DNA from 4 places in the Pseudomonas lini genome. Region 1 is predicted to be linked to each of the others. Evidence: predicted binding sites of a transcription regulator. Region 1 holds the regulator's gene; each other region holds the start of a gene.
The links. Region 1 encodes FliA, which starts transcription of late flagellar genes. Its sites were predicted from a motif close to CTAAAGTTTNNNNNNNNNNNGCCGNTAA; they were not measured.
Positions count from the first base shown of each region.

Region 2: AB3226_RS16990 (methyl-accepting chemotaxis protein) is a predicted target of FliA. The motif match lies at 3,275-3,302, and genes of this name have one in related genera.
Region 3: AB3226_RS16635 (methyl-accepting chemotaxis protein) is a predicted target of FliA. The motif match lies at 1,575-1,602, and genes of this name have one in related genera.
Region 4: flgM (flagellar biosynthesis anti-sigma factor FlgM) is a predicted target of FliA. The motif match lies at 2,151-2,178, and genes of this name have one in related genera.

Region 1 covers NZ_OZ061318.1:5,072,122-5,079,970, forward strand. Annotated here, with positions in the region: gene flhA (flagellar biosynthesis protein FlhA) at 1-125, shown strand, start outside; gene flhF (flagellar biosynthesis protein FlhF) at 137-1,462, shown strand; gene fleN (flagellar synthesis regulator FleN) at 1,580-2,410, shown strand; gene fliA (RNA polymerase sigma factor FliA) at 2,407-3,147, shown strand; gene AB3226_RS22965 (chemotaxis response regulator CheY) at 3,315-3,686, shown strand; gene AB3226_RS22970 (protein phosphatase CheZ) at 3,717-4,505, shown strand; gene AB3226_RS22975 (chemotaxis protein CheA) at 4,559-6,802, shown strand; gene AB3226_RS22980 (chemotaxis response regulator protein-glutamate methylesterase) at 6,852-7,849, shown strand, end outside.
Region 2 covers NZ_OZ061318.1:3,736,411-3,744,259, reverse strand. Annotated here, with positions in the region: gene AB3226_RS17010 (acyl-CoA dehydrogenase) at 1-357, shown strand, start outside; gene AB3226_RS17005 (methyl-accepting chemotaxis protein) at 503-2,452, opposite strand; gene AB3226_RS17000 (cell division protein ZapA) at 2,553-2,855, opposite strand; gene AB3226_RS16995 (hypothetical protein) at 2,852-3,082, opposite strand; gene AB3226_RS16990 (methyl-accepting chemotaxis protein) at 3,358-4,983, shown strand; gene AB3226_RS16985 (potassium/proton antiporter) at 5,264-7,006, shown strand; gene mscK (mechanosensitive channel MscK) at 7,041-7,849, shown strand, end outside.
Region 3 covers NZ_OZ061318.1:3,660,553-3,668,401, forward strand. Annotated here, with positions in the region: gene AB3226_RS16635 (methyl-accepting chemotaxis protein) at 1-1,534, opposite strand, end outside; gene AB3226_RS16640 (16S rRNA (uracil(1498)-N(3))-methyltransferase) at 1,753-2,460, opposite strand; gene tatC (twin-arginine translocase subunit TatC) at 2,457-3,251, opposite strand; gene tatB (Sec-independent protein translocase protein TatB) at 3,248-3,709, opposite strand; gene AB3226_RS16655 (twin-arginine translocase TatA/TatE family subunit) at 3,720-3,998, opposite strand; gene AB3226_RS16660 (phosphoribosyl-ATP diphosphatase) at 4,023-4,355, opposite strand; gene hisI (phosphoribosyl-AMP cyclohydrolase) at 4,348-4,749, opposite strand; gene ubiB (ubiquinone biosynthesis regulatory protein kinase UbiB) at 4,840-6,444, opposite strand; gene AB3226_RS16675 (SCP2 domain-containing protein) at 6,441-7,064, opposite strand; gene ubiE (bifunctional demethylmenaquinone methyltransferase/2-methoxy-6-polyprenyl-1,4-benzoquinol methylase UbiE) at 7,064-7,834, opposite strand.
Region 4 covers NZ_OZ061318.1:4,896,753-4,904,601, reverse strand. Annotated here, with positions in the region: gene cheR (protein-glutamate O-methyltransferase CheR) at 1-226, opposite strand, end outside; gene AB3226_RS22175 (chemotaxis protein CheV) at 273-1,205, opposite strand; gene flgA (flagellar basal body P-ring formation chaperone FlgA) at 1,286-2,047, shown strand; gene flgM (flagellar biosynthesis anti-sigma factor FlgM) at 2,215-2,541, shown strand; gene AB3226_RS22160 (flagella synthesis protein FlgN) at 2,589-3,056, shown strand; gene AB3226_RS22155 (flagellar brake protein) at 3,145-3,891, shown strand; gene AB3226_RS22150 (MFS transporter) at 3,957-5,339, opposite strand; gene AB3226_RS22145 (glutamine synthetase family protein) at 5,411-6,652, opposite strand; gene AB3226_RS22140 (sensor histidine kinase) at 6,886-7,578, opposite strand; gene AB3226_RS22135 (response regulator) at 7,575-7,849, opposite strand, start outside.

The DNA.
Region 1 (7,849 bases):
CGGTTCGCGCGATGCTCTCGCGATTCGGCCGACTGGCAGTCCCGGGTTTGCATGTGTTGGCTTACCAGGAAATCCCTGACAACAAGCAAGTGACCATCGTTGCGACAGTAGGGCCCAACGGCTGAGGTAGTGGTTTATGCAAGTTAAGCGTTTTTTCGCCGCCGATATGCGTCAGGCCATGAAACTGGTTCGTGATGAGCTGGGCGCCGATGCCGCCATCATTGGCAATCGCCGGATCGCCGGCGGTGTCGAGCTGACGGCTGCCCTGGATTACAAATTGTCGGCGCTGGCCCCGCGTGTTCCGAACATGGAACTCGAGGACGAGTTGCGCAAGACCCAGTCGCGGATCGTCACCGCCCAGGCCGAACTGAGCCTGCGTGGCGATGGCGAGAGCGACAAAGCCACCAATCGCCAGTTGTTCGCCGGCCTGCCGTTGACCGCCGCCGAGCCACTGATCGAGCCAACGCTGGCCGAGCCTCGGCGTCCGGCACCCGCGCCTGCCGCAGCGACCGGCGTCGATCCGCGTGCGTTCGACTCGATGCGTTTCGAGCTCAACAGCCTGCGTGAACTGATGGAAGTGCAACTCGGCTCGCTGGCCTGGAATCAGCTGCAAGGCAGCCGTCCGGCCCAGGCCAACCTCTGGCGTCGCCTGCAACGCATCGGTCTGTCCGGCCCGTTGTCGCGCGATCTGCTGGCACTGATTACCGACATTGAAGAACCCCGTCAGGCCTGGCGCATGTTGCTCGCGCACCTGGCGCGGATGATTGCCACCCCGCAAGTTGAGCCACTGGAAGAGGGCGGCGTGATTGCGATGGTCGGCCCGGCCGGTATGGGCAAGACCACCACGCTGGCCAAACTCGCCGCCCGTTACGTGCTCAAGTACGGCGCGCAGAACATCGCGCTGGTGAGCATGGACAGCTACCGCATCGGCGCTCAGGAACAGCTCAAGACCCTGGGCCGCATCCTCAATGTGTCAGTCACCCACGTCGACCCGGGCCAATCGCTGGTGCAGGCGCTGGAACCTTTGCTGCGCAAACGCGTGGTTCTGATCGATACCGCCGGCCTGCAGGCCAGCGATCCGGCACTGCGCATGCAGCTCGAAAGCCTGGCCGGACGAGGGATCAAATCAAAAAATTATCTGGTCTTGGCAACCACTAGCCAAAAACAGGTTCTAACCGCCGCTTATCATAGTTACAAGCGTTGCGGGCTAGCTGGCTGCATCCTGACTAAACTGGATGAAACGGCAAGCCTGGGTGAGGTGTTGAGCCTGGCCATCAGTCATGAATTGCCGGTGGCTTACCTGACCGATGGCCCGCGGATCCCGGATGATTTGCATCTGCCGCGTCGTCATCAGTTGGTCAGCCGCGCCGTTAGCGTGCAAATGCAGGAAGAACCCAGCGAAGAAGCCATGGCTGATATGTTCGCTGACCTCTACCACAGTCCGACCAAGCGGGTTGGCTGAGGTATTAATGAACAGTTTTTGTACCTACATCGATGGTCTGCCAATGCATTGTTCAGTTGGTGAACGCGCAGCCAGTAATGTGGCCTCCGTCTAAGTAAGACAAGGTAAAGAAATAACATGGGCAGCATGCATCCCGTACAGGTGATCGCGGTGACCGGCGGCAAAAGTGGCGTCGGGAAGACTAACGTGTCAGTGAACTTGTCCCTGGCTCTAGCTGAGCTCGGCCGGCGCGTCATGCTGCTGGATGCCGATCTGGGGCTGGCGAACGTCGACGTCCTGTTGGGGCTGACACCCAAACGTACTTTGGCCGATGTGATCGAAGGCCGGTGTGAGCTGCGCGACGTGCTGCTGCAAGGGCCCGGCGGTATCCGCATCGTCCCGGCCGCGTCCGGCACCCAGAGCATGGTTCATCTGAGCCCGGCCCAGCATGCCGGCCTGATCCAGGCCTTCAGCGACATCGGCGACAACCTCGACGTATTGGTGATCGACACCGCTGCGGGCATTGGTGACTCGGTAGTCAGTTTCGTTCGCGCAGCCCAGGAAGTCTTGCTGGTGGTGTGCGACGAGCCGACCTCGATCACTGACGCCTACGCGCTGATCAAACTGCTGAACCGCGACTACGGCATGAATCGTTTCCGCGTCCTGGCCAACATGGCGCAGAGCCCGCAGGAGGGCCGCAACCTGTTCGCCAAGTTGACCAAGGTCACCGATCGCTTCCTCGACGTCGCCTTGCAATACGTTGGCGCGGTGCCTTACGACGAAAGCGTGCGCAAGGCCGTGCAGAAGCAGCGTGCCGTCTACGAAGCCTTTCCCCGTTCCAAGTGCGCTCTGGCATTCAAGGCCATTGCGCAGAAGGTCGATACCTGGCCGCTGCCGGCCAACCCGCGTGGGCATCTGGAATTTTTCGTCGAGCGCCTCGTGCAACAAACGGCAGGACCCGTCCTATGACAGCCAGTGGTTACAACCTCTACAAGAACTCGGCACGTGACGCGCAGTACGAACTAATCGAGCGTTACGCGCCCTTGGTAAAACGCATTGCCTACCATTTGCTGGCGCGTTTGCCGGCCAGTGTCCAGGTCGAAGACCTGATCCAGGCCGGCATGATCGGCCTGCTTGAAGTATCAACCAAATACGACGCCAGCAAAGGCGCGAGTTTCGAGACGTACGCGGGCATTCGAATCCGCGGCGCGATGCTCGATGAAGTGCGCAAGGGGGACTGGGCGCCACGTTCGGTTCACCGCAATACCCGCATGGTCAGCGACGCGATTCGCTCGATTGAAGCTAAAACCGGCCGTGACGCTAAAGATCACGAAGTTGCGGCCGAACTCCAATTGAGTCTCGACGATTATTACGGGATTTTGAACGACACCCTGGGTAGCCGGTTATTCAGTTTCGACGATCTGTTGCAGGACGGCGAACACGAAGGGCTGCATGAGGATGGCGCCAGTGCTCATCTCGAGCCGTCACGCGATCTGGAAGATGAACGCTTCCAGGCGGCGCTGGCGGACGCGATTGCCAATTTGCCGGAGCGTGAGCGACTGGTGTTGGCGCTGTACTACGACGAAGAGTTGAATCTCAAGGAAATCGGTGAGGTCCTGGGGGTCAGCGAATCGCGGGTCAGCCAGTTACACAGCCAGTGCGCGGCCCGTTTGCGGGGGCGTTTGGGGGAGTGGCGAGCGCGCTGAAGGCAGTGTGGGGACACTGCGAATGGAGCAGGTGTGGTGTTGAACCGCGCCGGTTTCGATCTGTTGTGCTCCAGACAGTCATTGAGTGCTTTGCCGGATTGATTGAAATGGCGCGTCCAGGTGCTGGACGCGTTTAAGACTGCTTGGAGGTCGAATTGAACAAGAACATGAAAATCCTCATCGTTGATGACTTCTCAACGATGCGGCGGATCATAAAAAACCTGTTGCGTGACCTTGGGTTCACCAACACGGTCGAGGCTGACGATGGCATCACTGCCATTCCGGTTCTCAACAGCGGGGGCATCGACTTTCTGGTAACGGACTGGAACATGCCTGGCATGACCGGCATCGATCTGCTGCGTCACGTGCGCGCCGATGAAAAGCTCAAGCACCTGCCGGTGCTGATGGTGACCGCTGAAGCCAAGCGCGAGCAAATCATCGAAGCCGCTCAGGCGGGTGTGAACGGCTATGTGGTCAAGCCATTCACGGCTCAAGCGTTGAAAGACAAGATTGAAAAGATCTTCGAACGCATCGGTTGATGTGCAAAGCCAGTCCGTCACGGGGGAGCTATGGAGCAAAACGAATCTTCACAGGGCGATTTCGAATCGACCCTGAAAAAACACGCGGTCGAACTGGTCGAAAGCCTTGAAAAAGGCAGGTTCGGCGACGCTGTGCAACTGATCCATGAGCTCAACCAGACCCGTGACCGCGGCCTGTACCAGGAAGTGGGCAAGCTCACCCGCGAGCTGCATAGCGCGATCGTCAATTTTCAGATTGACCCGCACATGCCGCAAGCCGAGGAAGTGTCTCAGATCACCGATGCCACTGAGCGCCTGGGTTATGTGGTCAAGCTGACCGAGGCCGCGGCCAACCGCACCATGGACCTGGTGGAAAACGCCACGCCGCTGATCAATGGCCTGAGCGATGAAGCTCAGGCGCTGAGCACGGATTGGGGACGGTTCATGCGTCGCGAAGTCGGGGCTGAAGAGTTCCGAGAACTGGCCAGGCGGGTTGACGGTTTCCTGACACGCAGCAGCGAAGACAACCGCGTCGTGTCGAGCAACCTCAACGACATTCTGCTGGCCCAGGATTACCAGGACCTCACCGGTCAGGTGATCAAGCGCGTGACCCAGTTGGTCACCGACGTTGAAAGCAATCTGCTCAAGCTCGTGCTCATGGCCAGTCAGGTCGACCGCTTTGCGGGTATCGAACATGACCATGAAGCGATGCTCGCTGAAAAAGATCCACAAAAACATCTCTCTCAGGGTGAAGGTCCGCAGATTCATGCCGATAAAAGAGAAGACGTTGTGTCCGGTCAGGACGATGTGGACGATTTGTTATCCAGCCTAGGATTTTAGAGTTTTAGCATTTTAGGTTTTTTAGGTTTTTAGACCTCAGGAGCACCCCCTTAATGAGCTTCGGCGCCGATGAAGAGATCCTTCAGGATTTCCTGGTTGAGGCCGGCGAGATTCTAGAGCAACTGTCCGAACAGCTGGTCGAGCTTGAAAGCCGACCGGATGATGCGGATTTGCTCAATGCAATTTTTCGCGGTTTTCACACTGTAAAAGGGGGCGCCGGCTTCCTCCAGCTCAATGAGCTGGTGGAGTGCTGTCACATCGCCGAGAACGTGTTCGACATCCTGCGCAAGGGTGAACGACGCGTCGACTCGGAACTGATGGACGTGGTTCTCGAGGCACTGGACGCGGTGAACGGAATGTTCAGCGAGGTCCGCGAACGCAGCCCGATCACAGCTGCCACGCCTGAATTGCTGGCTGCTCTGGCCCGCCTGGCCGAGCCGCAAACCGGCGATGAAGCAGCACCTGTCGCTGAAGTGGTGCAAGAGCCGGCCGCTGAAAGTGAATCCGGTGACATTACCGATAACGAATTCGAACAACTGCTGGACTCGCTGAATGCCGTCAAGGCTCAGGCCGAGGCGCCTGTGGTTGCTCCGCCTGCCGCCGATACGGCGACCAGCGACGAAATCACCGATGCCGAGTTCGAGTCGTTGCTCGATCAATTGCACGGCAAAGGCCAGTTCGCCGCCGATGCAGTGGTCGCGGCGCCCGCCGCACCGGCTGCCCCGAAAGCGGCAGGCGACAGCTCCGACATCACCGATGACGAGTTCGAAACACTGCTCGATCAGTTGCACGGCAAAGGCAACTTTGCGGTCGATGCGCTGGAATCGGCGATTGCTTCGGCCCCGGCCCCGGCTGCGCCAACCGCTAAAGCGGCCGGCGGTGATCTGATCTCCGATCATGAGTTCGAATCGCTGCTCGACGAATTGCACGGTAAAGGCAAGTTCACTGAAGTGGGCACCGGTTCTGCTGCTTCGGCGGTAGCAACCCCAGTCGTCAAGGCAGCGGCGCCGGCACCTGTCGCCAAAGCGCCTGAGCCAAAAGCCCAGGCGCCCAAGCCTGCTGCCGCTGCTGCACCGGCTCCTGCTCGTGCCCCGGCTGCGCCGCCACCGGAAAAACCGGCCAGCGAAGCCGAGACCACCGTGCGGGTCGATACCGCGCGTCTCGACGAAATCATGAACATGGTCGGCGAGTTGGTTCTGGTGCGTAACCGCTTGGTCCGTCTGGGCCTCAACAGCGGCGACGAAGCCATGTCCAAGGCCGTGTCGAACCTCGACGTGGTCACGGCCGACCTGCAAACCGCGGTCATGAAGACCCGGATGCAGCCGATCAAGAAAGTTTTCGGGCGCTTCCCGCGTCTGGTTCGCGACCTGGCTCGCCAGCTCAAGAAAGAGATCAACCTGGAGCTGGTCGGCGAAGAAACCGACCTCGACAAGAACCTCGTCGAGGCCCTGGCCGACCCGCTGGTCCACTTGGTGCGCAACTCGGTCGACCACGGTATTGAAGAGCCGACTGAGCGCGAAGCGATGGGCAAACCTCGCAGCGGCAAGGTGATCCTGTCCGCTGAACAGGAAGGCGACCACATCCTGCTGTCCATCTCCGATGATGGCAAAGGCATGGACGCTGATGTTCTACGCGGCATCGCCGTGAAGAAAGGCCTGATGGACAAGGATGCGGCGGACCGTCTCAGCGAGACTGATTGCTTCAACCTGATCTTCGCTCCGGGGTTCTCGACCAAGACCGAGATTTCCGACGTGTCCGGGCGCGGCGTGGGCATGGACGTGGTGAAAACCAAGATCGCCCAGCTCAACGGCACCATCAATATCTACTCGACCAAGGGCAAGGGCTCGAAGATCGTCATCAAGGTCCCGTTGACCCTGGCGATCATGCCGACGCTGATGGTCATGCTCGGCAACCAGGCGTTCGCGTTCCCGCTGGTGAACGTCAACGAGATCTTCCACCTCGACCTGTCGCGCACCAACGTGGTGGACGGTCAGGAAGTGGTGATCGTGCGGGACAAGGCGCTGCCTCTGTTCTACCTCAAGCGCTGGCTGGTCAGCTCCGCCGCTCACGAAGAGCAGCGCGAAGGCCATGTGGTGATCCTTTCAGTGGGCACTCAGCGGATCGGCTTCGTCGTCGACCAGTTGGTGGGCCAGGAAGAAGTGGTCATCAAGCCATTGGGCAAAATGCTCCAGGGAACCCCGGGCATGTCCGGCGCCACCATCACTGGTGACGGCCGCATTGCACTGATTCTCGATGTGCCGAGCATGCTCAAGCGTTACGCCGCACGGCGTATTTGATTCTGGGGGAGCGGGGCGACTGAGCCTCGCCCCGTCTAATGGAGTGTTTATGGCAGTCAAAGTCCTGGTGGTGGACGATTCGGGGTTTTTCCGCCGCCGCGTCTCGGAAATTCTTTCAGCGGATTCGAATATCCAGGTCGTCGGTACGGCGACCAATGGCAAAGAGGCGATCGATCAGGCGCTGGCCCTCAAGCCAGACGTGATCACCATGGACTACGAGATGCCGATGATGGATGGCATCACGGCAGTGCGGCACATCATGCAGCGCTGCCCGACCCCGGTGTTGATGTTCTCCTCGCTGACTCACGAAGGCGCGCGGGTTACCCTCGATGCGCTGGACGCCGGCGCGGTGGACTTCCTGCCGAAGAATTTCGAAGACATTTCCCGTAACCCGGAGAAGGTCAAGCAACTGCTGTGCGAGAAGATTCTCAGCATCTCGCGCAGTAACCGTCGTGTCAGCGCCTACAGCGCTCCGGCTCCGGCTCCGGTGGCCGCACCAGCCCCGACGCCTGCGCCTTCGAGCGTCAGCAGCTATGGCAGCGGCGCGCCTGCGCGTCCGGCCCCGGCACCGATTCCGGCTCGCAGCCATGCAGCGTCGCCGTCGTCTCCAGCGCCCAAACGCAAAGCCTACAAACTGGTCGCCATCGGTACCTCCACCGGCGGTCCGGTTGCCCTGCAGCGGGTGCTGACACAGTTGCCGGCCAACTTCCCGGCACCGATCGTGTTGATCCAGCACATGCCGGCAGCCTTCACCAAGGCCTTTGCCGAGCGTCTGGACAAACTGTGCCGCATCAGCGTCAAGGAAGCCGAGGATGGCGACATCCTGCGTCCGGGCCTGGCGCTACTGGCACCGGGTGGCAAGCAGATGATGATCGACGGCCGCGGCGCGGTGAAAATCCTGCCGGGCGACGAGCGTCTGAACTACAAGCCGTGCGTGGACATCACCTTCGGTTCGGCGGCCAAATCCTACGGCGACAAAGTTCTGGCGGTGGTACTGACCGGCATGGGCGCCGACGGTCGTGAAGGCGCGCGTCTGCTCAAGCAGGG
Region 2 (7,849 bases), 1.3 Mb from region 1:
GAATCACTGACGTTGCTGCGTGAACCGCTGGAGAAACTGGTGGCTCGCCTGCAAACCGTGACCATTGGCCTGCTGACCGATCTGGCTCAGGGCAAGGTCAATAGCAGCCTGGCGAACTCAGCGCTGTATCTGAAAGTGTTCGGCCACACGGTGATTGGTTGGCGTTGGCTGGAACAGGCGATTCGTGCAGAGGAAGGGTTAGCCAAAGGGAACGCGGCGGATGTGAGCTTTTATAAAGGCAAGCTGCAGGCGGCGCGATATTTCCTGACGTGGGAAGTTCCGGGTTGTCACCATGAGCTGGCGATTCTCGAGGCGCGGGATGATGTGTGCCTGGGCATGCAGGATGAGTGGTTCTGATTAGAACTCTGTGGCGTAGCTGAAACCCAATCGCGGGCAAGCCCGCTCCCACAGGGATCTCTGTTGTTCACAGATAATGTGTTCAACACCCAAATCCTGTGGGAGCGGGCTTGCCCGCGATGGCGTCGGTACAATCAACGCGATGTCAGCTCAACCGAAACCCGCTCATCTGCCGCGCCAGATCATCCGCCAACCGCTGCAACGTCTGACAGTCTTCCCGACAAGCCCTGACCTCCCCCGCTGTAGCCCGCGCCAAGTCAGAAATCCCCTGCACATTCCGGTTGATCTCTTCCGTCACCGCCGACTGCTCTTCCGTCGCCGTGGCCACCTGATGGTTCATGTCGCTGATCCGCTCGACCTGCCCGGTGATCGCCGTCAACGACGCCCCGGTGCGCTGACTCGACTCAACGCCGGTGCCGGTCGCTGCTTGCCCGGCGTGCATGGAAGACACCGCATTCTCCGCGCCCTGCTTGAGGCTGCCGATCATCTGCTGGATCTCGTCGGTGGACGACTGAGTCCGCCGCGCCAGAGTCCGCACTTCATCGGCTACCACGGCAAACCCGCGCCCCATGTCCCCGGCCCGCGCCGCTTCGATGGCGGCGTTGAGCGCCAGCAAATTGGTTTGCTCGGAAATCCCGCGAATCACCGCCAACACCTGATCGATGGACGCCACTTGATGGGCCAACTCGCCCACCGCACCGGCGGCTATGCCAATCTCGTCGGACATGCTTTCTATATGCCGGATCGATCCGCCCACCACTTCCCGCGCCTGCAGCGCTTCATCCCGCGCGGTTTGCGAAGCGACGGCCGCGTTACCGGCGTTTTGAGCGATTTCCTGCACGGTCAGGCCCATCTCGTGGACAGCAGTGGCGACCATGTCGGTCATTTCCTGCTGACGGCCCGAGCGTTCGGCCGTGTTATCCACCACCCGTGCCACTTGGCCAACTGCCGAGCGCAAACGCTCACTGGTGGCCAGGACTTCGCCGATCATGTCGCGCTGACTTTCCAGGAAGCGATTGAAACCGCGAGCGAGGTCACCCAGTTCATCGGCGCGGCTGGAATCTAACCTGTGGGTCAAATCTCCACCACCGCTACCGATGGCTACCAGCGCCGCTGTTACCTGACGAATCGGTCGCACCAATCCACGGGCCAGAAACACCACCAACAACAGGCACACCAGCGCCACCGCCAGACCGATGGCGCTGCTCATCCACATCGCGCGACGGGATTCGGCATAGATTTGCGACTGCGGCACTTCGGCCACCAGGGTCCAGCCCAGATCACGCAGCGGCAGGCTCAAGGCCAGAAAATCTTCGCCATCGCGGACAAAACTGCTGGTGGCGGACGCTGTGGAGGTCGAGAGCTGCCCCATGACCGCTTGCGCCGCCGGGGCGCCGATCTGTTCGACCAGCGTGCGCTTGCCGCTGAACTGCGCCTCGGGATGAACCTGGATCAAACCGTCGGAACGCACGAGATAGACCTTGCCACGCTCACCGAAGTTGAAATTCTGGATCAGCTCCGACAGCTCTTTCATGCTCAGCCCGAGACCAGCGACGCCCACGACTTTGTCGGCCTGCTCGACCTTGAAGTCGATGAACAGCGCCAATTCGCCGGTGGCGGTGTCATTGTCGATATTGAGGGTGCGCGGTTGGTTGCTGTCGAGGAAAGCATAGAACCAGGCGTCCTTTGGATTGGAGCGACTGAGGGTCCGGTCCAGGCCTTTTTCAGTGAAGTAATGGTTGGACGCGGTGCCGACAATAATCGCGGTAAAGGCTTTATGCTCGGCGCGGATGCCTTCCAGATACTTTACGAATGTGTCGGTCTGGGCACTGTTCTCGCCCCCGCCCAACCAGTCGCGAACCATGCTGTTACTGGCGATGTCCTTGGCGGCGGTGAGGGGTTGAACGAGGATTCGTTCGATGTCATTGCGCATCGCTTCGATGCTCGACGGCAGCGCTTGTTCGACCAGATAGCGCTGGGCGAGGCGGTTGACCACGAGGGTATAAACGCCAACCACGATCAGAATACTGATCAGCAGGGCGGTGCCCATGCTCAGGATCAACTGCCATTGAATACTGCGTCGCCAGAACTGCATGGAGCACCCCCAAAGAATAAGAGGCTGAAACACTGCAACAGCCATGCCGATTGTATACAACGTAAACGACAATTTATTCTTTGGTTGTGCGCAAAGCTGATCAAGCCTGATTGATTGTCTTGGCGATCACTTCAACCGTGGCGCTGACTTGCTCTTGGTAACGGTTGAGTTCCTCTTGATGACGCTTTTGCATTTCGATCTGCTGCGAGCACAGATTCATCGCCGCCAACACCAGCAAGCGGTCACCGATCAGCGTCGGGTATTTCTTTTTGGTCTCGGCCAGGGCGGCCTTCAACATCAATGCGGCGTCCAGCAGGGTCTGTTCTTCCCCGGCCGGCGCCTTGATCGAATAGTCCTCCCCCAGAATCGAGACGACTTTTACCCCTGCGGCGCCGTAACTCATGCGCTGACAGGGCCGGCGCTGACGCGCTCAACCAAGGCCTGAATGCGTGCCGCGGTGGCACCTTGTTTCTCTTCCTGTTCCATCAGGCTCAGTTGCAGGCTTTCGTTTTCATCCTTGACCTGGGCCAGTTCTGCACTCAGGGATTGATGGGTGCCGAGCAGGGTCTGGTTCTGCTGCACCAGGTCGCTGACCAGTTGTTCCAATTGGCTTAGGGATGCTTCCAACATTTTGATTTTCCGGGCATTTTCAAAGGGCGCGTACGATAAAGAAAAGTCACCACTGACGCCAGGGTTATTCGGGCGCAAGGCCTTGATTTTGCTGGCGGGCGACCTTCCTCGCGAGCTTTAAAGACTGTGTTTGGCGGATCTGGTTCCTGCACTTCGTCGCCGCGGCCCTTCTGCGACAAAAACGCGCAGCGCCTCAAGACTTTAGTCGTATGACCGATAAGTCATCCATACAACAGTCTCAGCGCCGCACGAATGCGCTTTTTTCGGTGAACACCATGTCCCTACGTAATATGAATATCGCACCGCGGGCGTTCCTCGGCTTCACCCTGATTGGCGCCATGATGCTGATCCTGGGGGTGTTCGCCCTGAACCAGATGAGCAAGATTCGCGGCGCCGCCGAGGAGATCACCTCGAACAGCGTACCGAGCATCAAAAGCCTCGACGAGTTCACTCAACTGACCCTGCGCCTGCGTGTCCTGGCTTATCGCCTGTTGGTGAATCGCGAGCCGGACGTCCAGCAGAAAACCATGGACCTGCTGGAAACCCGTAACCAGCAGATTCGAGCGGCTCAGACCTCCTATGAAAAACTGATCGCCAGCCCGCAGGAACGTGCAACCTATGATCAGTATGTGCAGTTACTGGGTCAGTACCGCCAGATCGAAGACCGGATGAAGAGCCTGTCGCGCAACAATCAGGTCGACGAACTGCGCACACTGGTCAACACCGATTTGCTGAACAACTCTGAAGCCATCAACACCGTGCTCAACCGCTTGCTGGAGATCAACACCCAGCAGGCCGACAGCGCCAACCAGCAAGCTACCGACCAGTACTCGTCAGCCTTCAACCTGGTGGTGACCCTGCTGGTCATCGCGACCGGCCTGACCCTGCTGTTCGCCTGGCTGCTGACTAACAGCATCACCAAGCCGATCGCCAACGCCTTGAGCGCGGCTGAAGAAATCGCCGAAGGTAACCTGACGCGGCCGATCACCGTCGATGGCGAAGATGAAGCCGGTCGTCTGCTCGCCGCGATGGCGAAGATGCAGGAAAAACTGCGCGATACCCTGCAACGGATTTCCGGTTCGGCCACGCAACTGGCATCTGCCGCGGAAGAACTCAACAGCGTCACCGACGAAAGCGCTCGTGGCCTGACTCAGCAAAATAACGAAATCGAACAGGCCGCCACCGCTGTCAATGAAATGACCAGCGCCGTGGAAGAAGTCGCCCGCAACGCCGTGAGCACCTCCGAAGCCTCGAAAAACGCCACCTCCTCGGCGGGCGACGGGCGTGACCTGGTTCAGGAAACCGTGAGCGCCATCGAGCGCATGAGCGCCGACGTACAGAGCACCGCCAGCCTGATCGGTGATCTAGCCAACGAGTCGCGAGACATCGGCAAAGTGCTGGACGTGATTCGCGGCCTGGCGGACCAGACCAATCTGTTGGCGTTGAACGCCGCCATCGAAGCGGCCCGTGCCGGTGAAGCCGGTCGTGGTTTTGCGGTGGTCGCCGACGAAGTGCGTGCCCTGGCCCATCGCACTCAACAGTCGACCAGCGAAATCGAGCGCATGATTGGCAGCATCCAGAGCGGCACCGAACACGCCGTGGATTCGATGCGCAACAGCACCGAGCGCGCTGAATCGACCTTGAACATCGCCCGTGGTGCAGGCATGTCGCTGGACACCATCAACAGCGCCATCGTCGAAATCAACGAACGCAACCTGGTGATCGCCAGTGCCGCCGAAGAACAGGCGCAAGTGGCCCGTGAAGTAGACCGCAATCTGGTGAACATTCGTGACCTGTCGGTGCAATCGGCCACCGGTGCCAACCAGACGAGCGCGGCCAGCAACGAGCTGTCGCGACTGGCGCTGGACCTGAACAACATGGTTGGGCGGTTTAGCCTGTAACGGCTACACCACCACTGTGGCGAGGGAGCTTGCTCCCGCTCGGCTGCGCAGCAGTCGCAATTGGCCCACGCGCTGAAACTGACACACCGCAGCGTCGGTTTGGGGTCGCTACGCGACCCAGCGGGAGCAAGCTCCCTCGCCACAGTGGTCTCACCCAGCTCGAGCGGATGTACATCGTAAAAAGCTTTTTGACAGCATCACATTTCAACAGGTTAGAATCGCTGGCACGCAGACTGCATGGTCAGTTTGTGCCCGCCTTTAGCTTTCTGGAGTACTGCCTTTGAATGCGACGACCATCAACAGCCTGTTCTTGATCGGCGCGTTGCTGGTAGGTGCGAGCATTCTGGTGAGCTCACTTTCATCGCGCCTCGGTATCCCGATTCTGGTGATTATCCTCGCGGTGGGCATGTCGGCCGGTGTCGACGGTGCCGGCATTATTTTCGATAACTACCCAACGGCTTATCTGGTCGGCAACCTCGCCCTGGCAGTGATCCTGCTCGACGGCGGCTTGCGCACCCGGGTGGCGAGTTTTCGCGTGGCGTTATGGCCGGCATTGTCGCTGGCCACAGTCGGAGTCTTGATCACCACCGGGCTGACCGGGATGGCGGCGGCGTGGCTGTTCGACCTGAACATGATTCAGGGCTTGCTGATTGGCGCCATCGTCGGCTCCACCGACGCCGCGGCCGTGTTCTCGCTGCTGGGCGGCAAGGGCCTGAACGAACGGGTGAGCGCGAGCCTGGAGATCGAATCCGGCAGCAACGACCCGATGGCGGTGTTCCTAACCGTGACCCTGATCGACATGCTCGCCAGCGGCGAGACCGGCCTGCACTGGAATCTGCTTGTGCATTTGGTGCGCGAGTTCGGCATCGGTGGTGTGATCGGCCTCGGCGGTGGTTGGCTACTGCTGCAACTGGTCAACCGTATCAACCTGGCCACCGGTCTTTATCCGATTCTGATGATTGCTGGCGGTCTGGTCGTGTTTGCCTTGACCAACGCCCTGCACGGCAGTGGCTTTTTGGCGGTGTACCTGTGCGGCCTGGTGATCGGCAACCGCCCGGTCCGCAGTCGCCATGGCATTTTGCATATGCTCGACGGCATGGCCTGGCTGGCCCAGATCGGCATGTTCCTGGTGCTGGGGCTGTTGGTTACGCCCCATGACCTGCTGCCGATTGCTTTGCCGGCGCTGGGCCTGGCGCTGTGGATGATTCTGTTTGCCCGTCCGCTATCGGTGCTGGTCGGCCTGCTGCCCTTCAAAGCGTTCCATGGTCGCGAGAAGGCATTCATTTCCTGGGTTGGCCTGCGCGGTGCCGTACCGATCATTCTGGCGGTGTTCCCGCTGATGGCGGGGCTGCCCAATGCTCAGCTCTACTTCAATCTGGCGTTCTTTATCGTGCTGGTCTCGCTGCTGGTGCAAGGTACAAGCCTGCCCTGGGTTGCCAAGCTCTTGAAAGTGACGGTCCCGCCGGAGCCCTTGCCGATCTCCCGTTCTGCGCTGGAAGTGCATGTCACCAGCGAGTGGGAGCTGTTCGTGTATCGCCTCGGTGCCGAGAAATGGTGCATTGGATCCCCTCTTCGCGAGCTGAAAATGCCCGAAGGCACCCGTATTGCAGCCCTGTTTCGTGGCCAACAACTGCTCCATCCGTCGGGTAGTACGGTGCTCGAAGTCGATGATTTGCTCTGCGTCATCGGCCATGAACACAACCTTCCGGCCCTCGGAAAACTCTTCAGTCAGGCACCACAGCGGGGTCTGGATTTGCGCTTTTTCGGCGACTTCGTACTCGAAGGAGACGCCCAGCTGGGTGCGGTTGCTGCCCTGTACGGGTTGAAAGTCGAAGGCATCGATCCGAACATGTCCCTGGGCCACTTCATTGCCCAGAAAGTGGGCGGTGCGCCGGTAGTCGGTGACCAGGTGGAATGGAACAACACCCTCTGGACCGTCGCGGTCATGGAAGGGAACAAGATTGGTAAAGTGGGCGTCAGATTCCCCGAAGGAAGTCGCCCCGGACCCGGACTCTTCCTCTAAACTCCACACTTCGTCTCGCTTTCGATCGGTTTCTATGTCAACTCTGCGCACCTTTTTCATCATGGCCCTGCTGGGCTTGAGTCTTTCCATCAGCACGCTGCAAGCCGCCGAACCGCCGTCCAGCGAAGCCGTGCAGGCGAGCCTGGACAAGATCGCCGACCGCAAACTGCCGGAAGCCGATCAAAAAGCCCTGCAAGCGGTCCTGCAGAGCACGCTCACTCAGCTTAACAACCAGCGTGATTACGATCAGAAGCTGATCGATCTCAAGCAGCAGTTGACCAGCGCGCCAAGGCAGAACATCGAGAACCAGCGCGAGCTGACCCGTCTCAAGGCCACCAAAGTGGTACCGGTGGCGCAACGCTATACCAAAGAGACCATTCAGCAGCTTGAGCAATTGCTGACCGAACGCTCGACCCAGCAAAGCGATCTGCAGAAAGCCCTGGCTGAAGCGAACAGCCTGATCATCACCGCCCAGACCCGCCCCGAGCGCGCCCAGGCCGAAATATCTGCCAGCCAGACGCGCATCCAGCAGATCAACAACATCCTCAAGATCGGCAAGGACAGCGGCAAGACCTTGACCCCTGAGCAACGCGACCAGCTCAACGCTGAACTCGCGGCACTGAACGCCTTGATCCCGTTGCGTCGCCAGGAACTGGCCGGCAACAGCCAGTTGCAGGACTTGGGCAACAGCCAGCATGACTTGCTGTCGGAAAAATCGGCGCGCCTGGACCAGGAAATTCAGGAACTGCAAACCCTGATCAACCAGAAACGCCTGGCCCAGTCGCAAGAAACGGTGACCCAGCAATCCATCGAAGCGCAGAAGGCTGGCGGCAGCAGCCTGCT
Region 3 (7,849 bases), 1.4 Mb from region 1:
TGCGGACCTCGTCGGCGACCACCGCAAAACCGCGCCCGGCTTCACCGGCGCGGGCGGCTTCGATGGCGGCGTTGAGCGCCAGCAGGTTGGTTTGCTGGGCCACGGACTTGATCACGTCGAGCACGCTGCCGATCTTGTCGCTTTCGCGCTTCAGATCGCCCATGGCGGCAGTGGAGTTACCGACTTCGGTAGCCAGGCGCTCGATCTGGGCGATGGCTTCGCCGACTACCCGGTCACCCTCGCGGGCTTGTTGGTCGGCGGCGACGGCGGCTTCGGACGCTTCCTCGGCGTTGCGCGCGACTTCCTGCACAGTGGCGGTCATTTCGTGCATGGCGGTGGCCACCTGATCGGTCTCGACCTTCTGGCTGTTGACTCCGGCGCTGGTCTGTTCGGTGACGGCGGACAGCTCTTCAGCGGCGCTGGCGATTTGGGTCACGCCATCGCTGATGCCACCGATCAGTTCCCGCAGGCCCAGGGTCATACTCTGCATGGCGCGCTGTAGCTGGCCCAGTTCGTCCTGACGTTCGGAAATGAGATTGTGGGTCAGGTCGCCCGCGGCGACACGCTCGGCCACTTTGAGGGTCTGGCTCAGAGGAATGACGATCTGGCGGGTGATGGCCCAGGCCGCGAACAAACCAAAGGCCGACGCCAGGACAGTAGCCAACAGCAGCATGTTCTTGGCGTGCGCTGTGTCGGTGTCACGTACGACAGTTTGCGAGGCGGTGAGCTTTTTGCTGGTGTCGAGCAGAATGTCGCCTTGTGCGATCATGCGTTTAATAGCAGCACCGCTGGCGACTTGAGCGTCGCGAAACTGGCTGACGGCCCCGCGATAAGCTTTGAGCGAGTCGGTCGCCTGTTGCAGGTTGGCAATGTGTTGTTCCGGCAGTTGAGATGGCAGGCTTTCGAGGTTCTTCAGAGCATTGCCGATGGCGTCCAGCGCCGGCTGCTCGGCCTCGGGCTTGCCGCTGTAGGTGTAGCCGCGCACTTGAAAGCGCGCTTGTTGGATCAGCTTGCTCAGGTCGATCACGCTGTTGAACTGAGCGACGCTGTCGCCTTGCAACAGGGATTTTTCGACTTCGGCGACCCGGGCCACGGCGTTATCGGCGGTAGCGCCCAGTTTGCTGCGGGCGTCTTCGCGGGTAGCGGTGGCTTGAGTCAGGTCGGCGACGGTGCGTTTGTACTCGCTGACGGCGGCCAGTTGCTGGTCGATCATTGCTAGATCGCCAGGCTGTTCGATCAGTGTGCGTGCGGTTTTAAGGCCGCTATCGAGTTGGCCGAGCAGATCATTGATGGCGCCCGAGCCTTGTTCGCCACGGCGCATTTCGTAATCCAGACGGGCCAGGCGCAGGTCTTTGGTCAGCTCCTTGAGGCTGGAAATAAACCCAAGCGTATCGCCACGGCTGATCACACCGCTCAGACCGGTCCAGCCGGTGAAGGTGATCAACAAGGTCAGAAGCAGCACCAGACCGAAGCCGATACCCAGTTTGCGATTGACGCTTACGTTTCCCAGTTTTTCGGCTAGCCAACGGTACATGCTGCAACTCCCCTAGGGCCTAATCGGTTTTATGGGAACTGTATCGGCCGGCTGGCAGGAATCTGTAGGCGAGTAAGCACTTGTGGCGAGGGAGCTTGCTCCCGCTTGGGCGCGAAGCGGCCACCGCTTTTTTCCAGCAAGACTGCATTCACCGGTTTTACGACTGCTTCGCAGCCGAGCGGGAGCAAGCTCCCTCGCCACAGGATAAGTGTCTGGGGTTAGAAGAGGCGTGCCAGCAGCGCAGTGACGGCTGTTTCAACCCGCAGAATGCGCTCGCCAAGTTGCACCGGTTGCAAGCCGGCCTTGGCCAGCAAGTCGATTTCGTAGGGAATCCAGCCGCCTTCGGGGCCGATGGCCAGGGTCACGGGTTCGTTCAGGCCACGAGGGCAGGGCGGGTAGTTGCCGGGATGGCCGACCAGGCCTAAGGTGCCTTCGGTAATGGCCGGCAGACGGTCTTCGACAAAGGGCTTGAAGCGCTTCTCGATGACGATCTCTGGCAGCACGCTGTCGCGGGCCTGTTCAAGACCCAGGATCAATTGCTCGCGAATCGCCTCGGGTTCCAGGAACGGGGTTTGCCAGAAGCTCTTCTCGACGCGATAGCTGTTCACCAGCACGATGCGCGGCACACCCATGGCGGCCACGGTCTGAAACACCCGGCGGAGCATTTTCGGTCGCGGCAGGGCCAGCACCAAAGTCAGTGGCAGCTTGGCCGGTGGCGGCTGATCGAGGGTGACGCGCAACTCGGCCTCATCGGCGTCCAGGCGCAGCACCTCGGCTGTGCCCATCAGTCCGCCAATACGCCCGACGCGCATGCTGTCGCCGACCACCGAGCGATGGACTTCCTGCATGTGAGTCAACCGCCGATCGCGCAAGATCACCCGGTCGGCCGCAATGAAGTCGGCCTCTTCGAGGAGCAGCAGGTTCACGCTTGAGTCGCTGGCGGCTGGTCGTTGTGATCGTCAGCCGGCTGATCGTCCGGATGTTCGCCGCGCTTGCTGATCAGGCTACCGAACAGGATGCCGATCTCGAACAGCAACCACATCGGAACGGCCAACAGCGTCTGCGAGAAGATGTCCGGCGGCGTCAGGATCATGCCGACCACGAAGCAGCCGATGATCACATACGGGCGGATTTTTTTCAGGTAGGCAACGTTGACTACGCCGATCCACACCAGCAGCACCACGGCCACCGGAATCTCGAACGCCACGCCGAAGGCGAAGAACAGCGTCATGACGAAATCGAGGTAGCTGCTGATGTCGGTCATCATCTCCACGCCGGCCGGGGTGGCGGCGGCGAAGAACTTGAAGATCAGCGGGAACACCAGGTAATAGGCGAACGCCATGCCGGTGTAGAACAGCAGAATGCTGGAGACCAGCAGCGGCACCGCGATGCGCTTCTCATGCTTGTAGAGGCCTGGCGCGATAAAGCCCCAGATCTGATGCAGGATCACCGGGATCGACAGGAACAGCGAAACCATCATGGTCAGCTTCAGCGGCGTCAGGAACGGCGACGACACGTCGGTGGCGATCATCGTCGCGCCGGCTGGCAAGTACTGGCGCAGCGGCGTGGAGACGAAGGTGTAGATTTGCTGGGTGAAGGCGAACAGCCCGGCAAAAATGATGAACACCGCCGCCACGCAACGCAGCAGGCGCGTGCGCAACTCGGTGAGGTGCGAAACCAGCGGCATGTGCTGGTCGTTTTCGGGGAGATCGCTCATGAGACTCGCGGCGGAAAAGTGGTGTCGTGAGGCGCCGGTGTTGTCGGCGCGGCGGCAGGAGCAACAGGTTCTACGGACGCGACCACCGGCGCCGGTTCAACAGCTTTCACCGTTTCCGTCGGTGCAGCGGCAGGTGCAGTTTCTGCAATCGGAGCATGAATCGTTTGCTCCGACAGAGGCTCAACCGGCTGAACCGGCGTAGCCTCCTGCTGAGTCGGCGTGAAGATCTTCCGCGCCTCCTGCTCCAGCGACAGAATGTGCTCGTTGTGCAGTTGCCGGCGAATCTCGTCGGCACCGATTTCACGTTCAACTTCCTGTTTGATCGCGTTGAAGCTGCGCTTCAGCCGCCCGACCCACAGGCCGGCGGTGCGCGCAGCGCCCGGCAGACGCTCGGGGCCCAGCACCAGCAGGGCGACGAGGCCGACGAGCAGCAGTTCAGAGAAGCTGATACCAAACATTAGTCAGTGCTCACGAGTCTTTGCGGATCGGCTCTTCGACTTTTTGCGCCTGCACGTCGATGGTGTGCGGCGGGTTCACGGACTGTGTGGCCTGTGGCTGAACAGGTGGAACCGGTTGAGCCGGGGTCGCTGTCGTGTCGGCCGGTTTCTCGTCGTCGTTCATGGCTTTACGAAAGCCCTTGATCGACTCGCCGACATCAGTACCGAGGTTTTTCAGTTTCTTGGTGCCGAACACCAGCACGACGACAACCAGGATGACGATCCAGTGTTTCCAGTCAAAAATGCCCATGTTGCGTTCCTCTGTAATAGATGTTCAGGCGGACGGGCGAGAGGCTTTCTCGGTATGTCCGGACAGACCGAAGCGACGGTCCAGTTCATCGAGCACAGCCTGTGGATGCTGCCCCAACTGGGCGAGCATGACCATGCTGTGGAACCACAAATCGGCGGTCTCGTAAATCACATCGCTGCAGTCACCGCTGATGGCGGCATCCTTGGCAGCAATGATGGTTTCGACCGACTCTTCGCCGACTTTTTCCAGAATCTTGTTCAAGCCCTTGTGGTACAGGCTGGCGACATACGAGCTGTCGGCGGCGGCGCCTTTGCGCTCTTCGAGTACCTGGGCCAGACGGGTCAGGGTGTCACTCATGTGTGTGTCCTGCGGAGTAGATAGCGTGCGGGTCTTTGAGCACCGGGTCGACGGTTTTCCAGTCGCCGTTCTCGAAGACGCGGTAGAAGCAGCTCTGACGGCCGGTATGGCAGGCGATGTCGCCGATTTGCTCAACCATCAGGATGATCACGTCAGCGTCACAGTCCAGGCGCATCTCATGCAGGGTTTGCACGTGGCCAGACTCTTCGCCCTTGCGCCACAGCTTGCCACGGGAACGTGACCAGTAAATGGCACGGTTCTCGGCAGCGGTCAGTTCCAGCGCTTCGCGGTTCATCCAGGCCATCATCAGGACGCGTCCGGTCTTGTGATCCTGGGCAATCGCCGGCACGAGGCCATCGGCGTCCCACTTGATCTCGTCCAGCCAGTTTTTCATCTTCGACTCCGACAGCGGGCTCTACTTCAATAGCTGAGGCCAATGTTCAATTCAGCGTTCAAACAGTGTGCCAGCCGAACACCCAACTGGCTATCGGCGAACGACCAGATACAAACCGACCGCCACCATGATTCCGGCGGGCCAATGCCCCAAATCGTTCAACGGGCCACCGGCGGCGAGTATCGTGCCACCGGCCAAGTGAGCGGTGCCGAGCAGGCGCAGGAACCAGTCGTCCTTGCGCTTGTGCCAAGGGGGCGGCGGGTCGTTGGCGTGGGGCTGGGACATACGCTCGAGCAGGTCGCGAGCCATGTTGGCCAAATGCGGGATCTGTTCGAACTGGCTCTGCACGTTGCCTAACAAGGCTTTGGGGCTGACGCGCTCGCGCATCCAGCGTTCGAGGAACGGCTGGGCGGTGTTCCACAGGTCAAGGTCCGGGTACAGCTGACGGCCCAGGCCTTCGATATTCAACAGGGTTTTTTGCAGCAAGACCAACTGCGGCTGCACTTCCATGTTGAAGCGTCGAGCAGTCTGGAACAGGCGCATCAGCACCTGGCCGAAGGAGATATCTTTTAACGGTTTTTCGAAGATCGGCTCGCACACCGTGCGGATTGCCGCTTCGAATTCGTTGAGTTTGGTTTCCGCCGGCACCCAGCCCGAATCGATGTGCAACTGCGCGACACGGCGGTAATCACGCTTGAAGAACGCGAACAGGTTGCGCGCCAGATAGTCCTGGTCTTCCGGGGTCAGGCTGCCGACGATGCCGCAGTCGATGGCAATGTACTGCGGGCTCCACGGTTGCACAGTGCTGACAAAGATGTTGCCGGGGTGCATGTCGGCGTGGAAGAAGCTGTCGCGGAACACCTGGGTGAAAAAAATCTCCACGCCGCGTTCGGCGAGCATTTTCATATCGGTGCGCTGGTCGGCCAGAGTCGCGAGGTCGGTGACCTGAATCCCGTAGATGCGTTCCATCACCAGCACTTTCGGCCTGCACCAGTCCCAATAAACTTGGGGCACATAGAGCAGTGGCGAGCCCTCGAAATTGCGCTTCAACTGGCTGGCGTTAGCCGCCTCGCGCAGTAGGTCGAGTTCGTCGTAGATGGTTTTTTCGTAGTCGCTGACCACGTCCACCGGGTGCAGCAGGCGAGCGTCGGCCGAGAGCTTTTCCGCCGCGCGGGCGAGGATGAACAGCCATGCCAGATCCTGGGCAATGATCGGTTTCAGGCCCGGGCGGATCACCTTGACCACCACTTCTTCACCGGTTTTCAGCTGCGCGGCATGCACTTGCGCCACCGAAGCCGAGGCCAGCGGTTCGACGTCGAAACGGCTGAAGACTTCACTGATCTTTTTGCCGAGCTGCTCTTCGATCAGCCGGATCGACACTTGCGAGTCGAACGGCGGCACGCGGTCCTGCAGCTTCATCAGTTCATCGGCGATGTCTTCGGGCAGCAGGTCGCGGCGCGTCGAAAGAATCTGACCGAACTTGATGAAAATCGGCCCCAGGTCCTGCAACGCCAGGCGTAGTCGCGCGCCACGGCTCAGGTCCAGCGTCTTGCGCGGGAACCAGCGCCACGGCAAGGCGTAGCGCAGTGCCAACAGAAACCAGGGCAGTGGCAGGGCGAACAGCAAGTCATCAAGGCGGTAGCGAATCACAACGCGCTGGATGCGCAACAAACGGCGGACGGCAAGCAGCTTCATGCGTTATCGCTTGGGTCGAGGGATCGGGAAAGGCGCTCAAAACGCGCCTCGAGACGTTCCAGATCGAGCTTGATCTGGTCCAGTTCATTAAAACGGGCGTCAGCTTCACGCTGACCGACGAGGGCGCGCGATTCTTCGGCCAGGTATTCGCCCAGGTTCTGGTTCAGGCTGGCGAACCCTTGCTGATACCAGCGTGCGCGACTGCGCAGGTGACCGCCGACCAGTTGCGTGGCCACAGGTCCCAGCCAGCGTGAGAGTTCGTACTCCCAGTCCAGTTCGAGGTCCTGAAGGATTGCCGCCAGTTCCAGCAGCACGCCACTGTCGCCATCGAGTTCGACTTCAGGGCTATGCAGGACCGAAGTCTTATCCTTGCTCGTCGCCAGTTTCAGCAGGCTTGAGGCCGGTGCGCGCAAGGTGCAGTCGGCACCGGTTTCCCACTGGGAGGCGAGCATCAGGCCTTCATCGCTGGGCAGGATGAACAGTTGCAGCGCCGGGCTGCGGCAGTCGACGGCAATCACCTTGCCACTCAAATGCGCCAGCCGCGGCAGCGCCGTGCTGTCGAGACGCAGCACCCGGTTCAAACCGAGTTCAACGCTGGCGAGCAGGCCGGCCAGCAACATCAGGGCTTGATGCCGCGGTGCAGGGCGACGATGCCTGCGGTCATGTTGTGATAGGTCACGCGGTCGAAACCGGCCTCGACCATCATCGACTTCAGGGTTTCCTGATTCGGGTGCATGCGGATCGATTCGGCCAGGTAGCGATAGCTTTCCGAATCATTGGTGATCAGCTTGCCCATCAACGGCATGAAGGCGAACGAATAGGCGTCGTAGGCTTTGGACATCAGCGCGTTGGTTGGCTTGGAGAATTCCAGCACCAGCAAACGGCCGCCCGGTTTCAATACGCGCAGCATCGAGCGCAGGGCGTCTTCTTTATGCGTCACGTTGCGCAGGCCGAAGGCGATGGTCACGCAATCGAAATGGTTGTCCGGGAACGGCAGCTTTTCAGCATCGGCCTGGACGAATTCGACGTTGCCGGACACACCCAGATCCAGCAGGCGGTCACGACCGACCTTGAGCATCGATTCGTTGATGTCGGCCAACACTACCTGACCAGTCGGTCCCACAAGATGCGAGAACTTGCGGGTCAGGTCGCCAGTGCCGCCGGCGATGTCCAGCACGCGGTTACCGGTGCGCACGCCCGACAGTTCGATCGCGAAACGCTTCCACAGACGGTGCATGCCGCCCGACAGAAGGTCGTTCATCAGGTCATACTTGGCGGCTACCGAGTGGAAAACCTCAGCGACTTTTTCCGCTTTCTGGCTTTCCGGTACGTTTTTGAAGCCGAAGTGAGTGGTGGGTTCGGCATCGCTGCCTTTGCGCTGATCAGTCATATCGCTGTCACCAAA
Region 4 (7,849 bases), 180 kb from region 1:
GGGTTTCGTTGGTGGTCATGGCATCCACCACCAGCTCGCGCAAACCGCTGCGCGGTTGGGTCTGGATGCGCTGAACCAATTCACCCAGCGATTTGATGCCCTGCTGTTCCATCAGTTTGTTGAGACGGCTCGAGACCAGGTATTGCTTGTTCTCACCGAGCAAAATGCCACAGGCTTTTTCCAGGAAGACCCGGAACTGTTCGAAATCCAAATTACCCGTAGACAATGATGCGGCCTCTTAAATCGTGTTGACCGCCAGGGGCAAAACGCCCCTAGCTGATATCTGCTGCTTTGATCCGGTCGACCACCCGGGATGCCAAGTCATCAGGACGGAACTTGGCCAGGAAGTCATCGGCACCGACTTTCTTGACCATCGCCTGATTGAACACACCCGACAACGAAGTGTGCAGGATGATATGAAGCTTTTGCATGCGCGGGTCGGCGCGGATCTCGGCCGTCAGGGTGTACCCGTCCATCTCCGGCATTTCGATGTCGGAGATCATCATCAGGAACTCGTCTTCCGGCTTCTTGCCCTCATCGACCAGCTTGCGCAGGTAATCCAGCGCTTGCCGACCGTCGTTCAACGCCACCACTTCGACGCCGATCGTTTGCAGACAACGCGTGACTTGCTTGCGCGCCACCGATGAATCATCGACCGTCAACACGCGCAAGGACAACGCCTTGTGCTGAGTCTCGACATCCACCACGCCCACCGAAATCGCTTCCGGTGTCGGTGCCACTTCCGCCAGCACCTTCTCGACGTCAATGATTTCGACTAACTGATTGTCGACCCGAGTCACAGCCGTCAGGTAGTGATCGCGCCCGGTGCCCTTGGGTGGCGGATGAATCTCTTCCCAGTTCATATTGACGATGCGCTCCACCGAGCGCACCAGGAAACCCTGGGTCTTGGTGTTGTACTCCGTGATGATCACGAAGGGATTGCTTTGATCTTTCAGCGCTCCGGAACCGGTCGCCATCGCCAGATCCAGAATCGGAATGGTCGCCCCCCGAATATTTGCCACACCGCACACGACAGGACTGGACTTGGGCATCAGGGTCAGCTTGGGGCATTGCAGCACCTCACGAACCTTGAATACGTTGATCCCATACAGCTGCTGGCCGTCGAGACGGAACAACAACAGCTCAAGGCGATTCTGCCCTACCAGTTGCGTGCGCTGGTTCACCGAATCCATTACACCAGCCATGCCAGACTCCTACACCAACGCTAAGTGTGTTGCGACGCACATTCATCACTAAACGGCACGGCGCTTGCTTTTTAACTCTCATGAACACAGAACCGACATTTTTCCGACGCCTGACATCAACCTGCCGCAGATTGCTCTGCGTGATGTCGGCCGTTTGCCTGTTCAACGCTGGCAGCCCTGCCCTTGCTGACGCGGTTACCTTGCCTGACATGCTTATCGGCGTCACTCAGGGCTTTCTTGAATTCACCGTAGAAGACTATCTGGCCACGAGTCAAACACAAGGACGCTACGAGATCGAGGTCAACCAGCTCGATCCACGCCTGCGCATGCCCATGTGCGACAAGGAATTGACAGCCACCCTCGAGAGCCCCGCCAGGCCTCTGGGCCGGGTCACGGTCAAGGTTCGCTGCGAGGGCGCCTCCCCCTGGACAGTCTTCGTACCCGCTCAAGTACGGCTGTTTCGCGACATCGTGACCACCACCCGCCCCCTCAAGCGCACAGGGATTATCGAGTCTCAGGACGTGACCCTGCGCGAGCGTGATATCAGCCTGATAAATCAGGGTTTTCTGACCTCCGTGGATCAGGCGATCGGACAGAAACTTACCCGACCAATGGTCGCCGATCAGGTCATTACCCTGGTGCACCTCGAACAGGCGGAAGTCATTCGCAAGGGCGATCAGGTGGTGATTACCGCCCGCAGTGGTACGCTCAGTGTACGTATGCCGGGTGAAGCGCTGTCCAATGGCGGCATGAGCGAACAGATTCGCGTGAAGAACCTTAACTCCCAGCGGGTCATCAAGGCGCAAGTCACCGCGCCCGGCCAGGTGGAAGTAGCTATGTAGGGAATCTCTGTTCGTGAATATATGGCGCGTAGCCTGGCTGTTCCCTAAACTGTGCCGCATGCGGAACACGCGCTGGCGCATGCAAGCTCATTGATAAATGGGCCTAAAGTTTTCCGGGGAAGAGCCGAAAACATGGCAAGCGTCCAAATACCCAGAGGTTTTTTGTCATGGTCATCGATTTCAGTCGTTTAAACAGCTCCTCGTCACTTACGGGCAGTACACGTACCAGCGCTGCGAAGGAAACCGCCGAAGCCGGCCAATCCGCGCCGCTGAATACCCCGGCCGAACAGGCCAGTACCACCAAAAGCGGGGAATCGGTACACCTCAGCAATGAGGCTCAACAGTTGCAGAAGGTCACTGACAAGCTGCGCGATCAGCCTGCACTCGACAAAGCCCGCGTGGCCGAGTTGAAAGCAGCGATTGCCGATGGCAGCTATAAAGTCGACAGCAACCGTGTAGCCAGCAAACTGCTCAACTTCGAAGCCCAGCGCTAGGCCACGGCCCGCGCCGGCTTTTGGACGCTTAAAACCCAAGGCCAGCCATGCACGACACTAATTTACTGCAACTGATCATCGACGACTTTGCACCGGCGCAACACCTGCTGGAGCTGCTGCAAACCGAGTCCCTCGCGTTGCATGGTCGCGACATGCCACTGCTCGAAGAGATTCTGGCGCAGAAACAGGCATTGATCATTTTGCTTGAGCAGCATGGCCGCAAACGCAGTGAAATCCTCGCCAGCCTCAACCTGCCGACCAATCGCCAGGGCCTGGAGCAACTTGCCAGCCATTCGAGCATCGGTGACCAGTTGCTGGCACAGAGCGACGTGCTGACCGACCTCCTGGCCCAGTGTCAGGCCGCCAATGTCAACAATGGCCAGTCGATTCTGGTGCAGCAGGCCGCCACGGCCAACCAGCTGAAAATCCTCACCGGCGGCGAGCCACCAGCGCTCTACGATGCCCGCGGTTCAACCTCCAAACTCGCAAAACCACGTCCGCTCAGTCAGGCTTGAGCCTTTCAATGAGCCCGCTCTATCAAGACGCGAAACATGCTGGCAGAATGCCGGCCAGTAGCCATATTTGTCTGGAGATTGATACCCCGTGTCCAATGCCTTAAGCGCGGAAGATGCTCCGCAGCCACCCAAGGTGCTCACCACGCCCCTGGAAATCTCCGGCAATCTGCGTCAGCTGCAAGACAGCCATGACCCGCTGATCATCACGTTCCATGAGCGCAGCCAGCGCTTCCAGAGTTATCTGGTGGACATCGACCGTGACAGCAAGATGATCGCCCTGGACGAAATGATCCCGCGCGACGGCGAACGCTATCTGCTGGCTGGCGAACCGTTCAAGGTCGAAGGCTTCCACGACGGTGTACGCATCGCCTGGGAAAGCAATGGCCCGCTGACCATCGACGAATCCGGCGATGGCCGCTGCTACCGTGGCGCGCTGCCCGATGAGGTGGTTTACCACCAGCGCCGCAATGCTTTTCGCGCTGCGTTGAAGCTGGCACAACTGGTCAATGTCGAACTGGGGGGCGACAAACTCAAGTCGCCCATCAACGGCAAACTGCTGGACATCTCCGCCACCGGCTGCAAGTTGCGCTTCGAGGGCGACATCACCGCCAAGCTACAACTGGGCCAGGTCTATGACCGCTTCGTTGCGGCCCTGCCCTTCGGCAACATGACGGCACCGGTCGAGTTGCGTTACCTGCACTTCGAAGAAAAGATCAACACCACTTTTGCCGGCGTGCGTTTTCACAACATGAGCGGCCTGGTGCAGCGCCAGGTCGAGCGGTTCGTCTATCAGCTTCAGCGCGAAGCGCGGCGCTTCGATAAAGACGACTTCTGATACGTCGCTCCCATAAAAAAACGGGCAGTCCCTTGCGGTGACTGCCCGTTTTTTTTATGCCTTGATCAAGGCCTTGCTTCGGTAAAACTTTGCTCGCGACCCGCGTCAGGGTCTGACGATTCCGAATCTGTTGCAGCTTCGGTTTCCGGCTCGGCATCCGGATTGAAGTCAGCCTCAGGGTTGACCGGATTCTGCATCTGATCCTGCACCACCTGCTCATCGACTCGCGGGTCAAGGCAAGCGACCAGTGGTGAACTCGACATGCTGTCCGGCATGGCCACGTGATGCAGCGGAGCATCGTCCACCTGATGCAGGTTGGTAACCGCTTTCGGACGAATTCGCCATACCAGCACCAAGGCGAAAAAACTGAAGAAGGCATAGAGCATCTGACTGCCGAACAGCTTCATCAACACCCCGGCCACCAGCGGCCCGATACTCGCGCCTACACCGTAGGTCACCAGCAGCATCGCCGTCAGCGACACCCTGCGATCACCCTCGACATGGTCGTTGGAGAACGCCACCGCCAACGGGTACAGACAGAACTGCACCAGCGAACAGAAAAACCCGGCGATGAACAGCACCTCCAGCGGCACTTGCCGCATGATTGCCAGGGGCAACGCTGCCAGCGCCAGGCTAAACGCGAAACAGCGGATCAACAGCGCCCGGTCATAGCGGTCCGACAGCCAACCCAACGGCCACTGCACCACCAGCCCTGCAAAAATGCAGCTACCCATGAACAGACCGACCTGTTCGGTCGATAACCCTTGCTGCGAGGCATACAGCGGCGCCAGACCGTAGAACGAACCGACGATCAAACCCGACCCCAACACCGTACTCAATGACTGCGGCACGCGCTTGATGAAGAACCGTGGTTCCATCGGCGCCGGGTGCAAAGGCGCCGGGTGAATCCGCCGTGTCAGGGCTACCGGCACAAGGCACAGGGCGAAACACAGCGCGACCAGCATCAGCAATTCCAGGCCCAGGCCCGGGTGCATGACCAGAATCAGCTGACCCAATACCAGCCCCAGGTACGAGGCGATCATGTAGCCGCTGAACACGACCCCACGCTTATTGGCTTCTGCCTGCTCATTGAGCCAACTTTCGATCACCATGTATTGGCACATCATGCCCAGGCCGACGATCACCCGCAGGAACAGCCACGCGGGCAGCCAGTCCACCAGGCCATGACCCAGCACCGCCGCGCCGACGATCCCGGCGCAGGCTGAATAAGCTCGAATATGCCCGACCCGGGCAATCAGCCGGTGGCCGATCTTGCCGCCTAGCACCAGGCCGAAATAGTTGGCGGCCATCAACGCACCGACCCACAGGCTGTCGACTTTATCGGCTGCCAGGCGCAGGGCAAGGTAAGTACTCAACAGGCCCGAGCCGATCAACATCATCAGCGAGGCGAAATAAAGCCCCCGGAAAGATTTCAAGATTTGGCGCATCGGCGTTCCGAGCGGCTCCTTGCAGTGAGTATCGGACTATCGACAAACGATAGCCCGACGGCGACGGGTCGTCAGGCCTGGGCTGCTAGAACACGCCGTTCCCAGGGAGTAATTTCATCAAAGAAGCTGGTCAACTCCATGGTCTTCGAAGCGATGTAGCCTTCGATGAACTCCTTGCCGAACAGTTCCTTGGCCAATTGGCTACGTTTCAGACGTTCGAGAGCGGCATGCAAGGTACACGGCAACGAAAGATTATCCGGCACAACGAACTCACCCTGGATCGGCTCGCTCGGCTCCAGTTTGTTCTCGATGCCATACAACCCCGCGGCCAGACTCGCGGCGATCGCCAGATACGGATTGGCATCGGCCCCCGGCAAGCGGTTTTCGACCCGACGAGCGACCGGTGAACTGGCCGGAATGCGCAGCCCGGCCGCGCGATTGTCGTGGGACCAGCAGGCATTATTCGGCGATGCGAAAGGATGGCACAGGCGCTGATAAGAGTTCACGTTCGGCGCAAACAGCGCGGTGAAATCCGCCAGCCCGGCCTGCTGACCACCGATGAAATGACGGAAGGTCGCGGTCGGCTCACCGGCCTTGTCGCTGAATACGTTACGCCCGGTGCCAATCTCGACGATGCTCTGGTGAATATGCATCGAGCTGCCCGGCGTATGAGCCAACGGCTTGGCCATGCAAACCACGGTCAGGCCATGCTTGAGCGCCACTTCTTTGAGCAGATGCTTGAACAACAAAGTCTGGTCGGCCAACAGTAGCGGATCACCGTGCAGCAGGTTGATCTCGAACTGGCTGACGCCCATCTCGTGCATGAAGGTATCGCGCGGCAAGCCCAGCGCCGCCATGCATTCGTAGACTTCATTGAAGAACGGCCGCAAGCCGTTATTGGAACTGATGCTGAACGCCGAATGACCGTCCTCGCGACGACCGTCCAGGCCCAGTGGTGGCTGGAAGGGTTGCGTCGGGTCAGGGTTGGGCGCGAAGACGAAGAATTCCAGCTCGGTCGCCACCACGGGCGCCAGACCGAGAGCGGCGTATCGAGCGATCACGGCCTTGAGTTGGCCGCGGGTCGACAATGGCGAGCTCTCGCCAGTCAGCTCGTGCGCATCGCAAATGGCCAGCGCCCGAGGCTGCGAGCTCCAGGGCAAGCGGTGGATCTGCGCGGGATCAGGCACCAACGCCAGGTCGCCATCATCACTGCCGTAAAAGCGCGCTGGCGGATAACCGCCCATGATGCATTGCAGCAGCACTCCCCGCGCCATCTGCAAACGCCGCCCTTCAAGAAATCCTTCGGCGGTCATCACCTTGCCGCGTGGTACGCCGTTCAGGTCCGGCGTGACACATTCAATCTCATCAATGCCCGTCAATCGCTGCGCGAGTGAACGATGGCCATCGGTTGTCATGACGCAATCCTTGTTGTTGTACGAGCCGCGAACGGCGACTCGTACAAAATAGGCTCCGGCTGTTCGGAATATCAAGCAGCGTCAAACAAAAAGGCGCAATCCTGTGGGAACAACCGAAGGGGTTGTGTCATTCAGGGGAGATAGAGGCTGAACACACCGCCGCCCAACGGGCCGCCATTACTGATTTCGGTGCGTCCGCCGACACCATTGCGCTGATGCAACGCGGCAATCCGCCCGGCAAAGTACAGGCCCAGGCCGGTGCTGCCACTGCTGTGGTTGATGCCCTGCACGTAATCGGCTTGACGCTCGATCATCTCGGGCGGGTAACCCTCACCATCGTCATTAATGGTCAGCACCAATTGCCCGGCCTCATCGCTGACGCTAATCAACAAGGCATGGCGGGCGTAACGAATGGCGTTGTTGATGCAATTGGCGAGCACCGAGGCAATCAGCTCACGGTCGAAGAAACCCAGCGGGCTCAACGGGTCCACTTCATACGTCGCGATGATGCCGCGGCTGGCGAATACTTCTTGGTGAGCCGCCAGTTGCGCTTCAATGAAATCATCCAGCTCATGGTAGGCCGGTTGCAACGGCATCTGGTTGACGCCGAGTTTGTACAGCCCCAGCAACTGCACCAGCATGCCATTGAGGTGGGCAAACTCGAAGTCGATTACGCCCTGCTCGGGGGTGTGCTGCTCGGGATCGGGCAAGCGTGCCAGCCATTGGCTGTGCGCCTGCATCAGCATGGTCAGAGAGTTCTTCATGTCATGCACGGTGGAGGCAATCACCGTGGAGAAGTCGAGTGACGGTTCGCTGTCTATCATTCGCCGAACGCCTTGATTTTCAGTTTCTGGTAGCGCGGATAACGCGCGTCGGTATCGGGCATCAGGCCGACGGTTTTCAGGCAGGCGCGACACTCTTCCAGTTCGGCCGACGGTACGCTGGTGTCGGTGCCATGCAGCAACGATTGCGCCATGTTCAGGGCAATACTGATGTTCTTCGGTTGCAGTGCCAGAGCTTTGCGAAACACATCCCGGGCTTCCACCAGGTTGCCGGTCTTGTACACCCGCACGCCCTGACGGTTGAGGTCGGCGG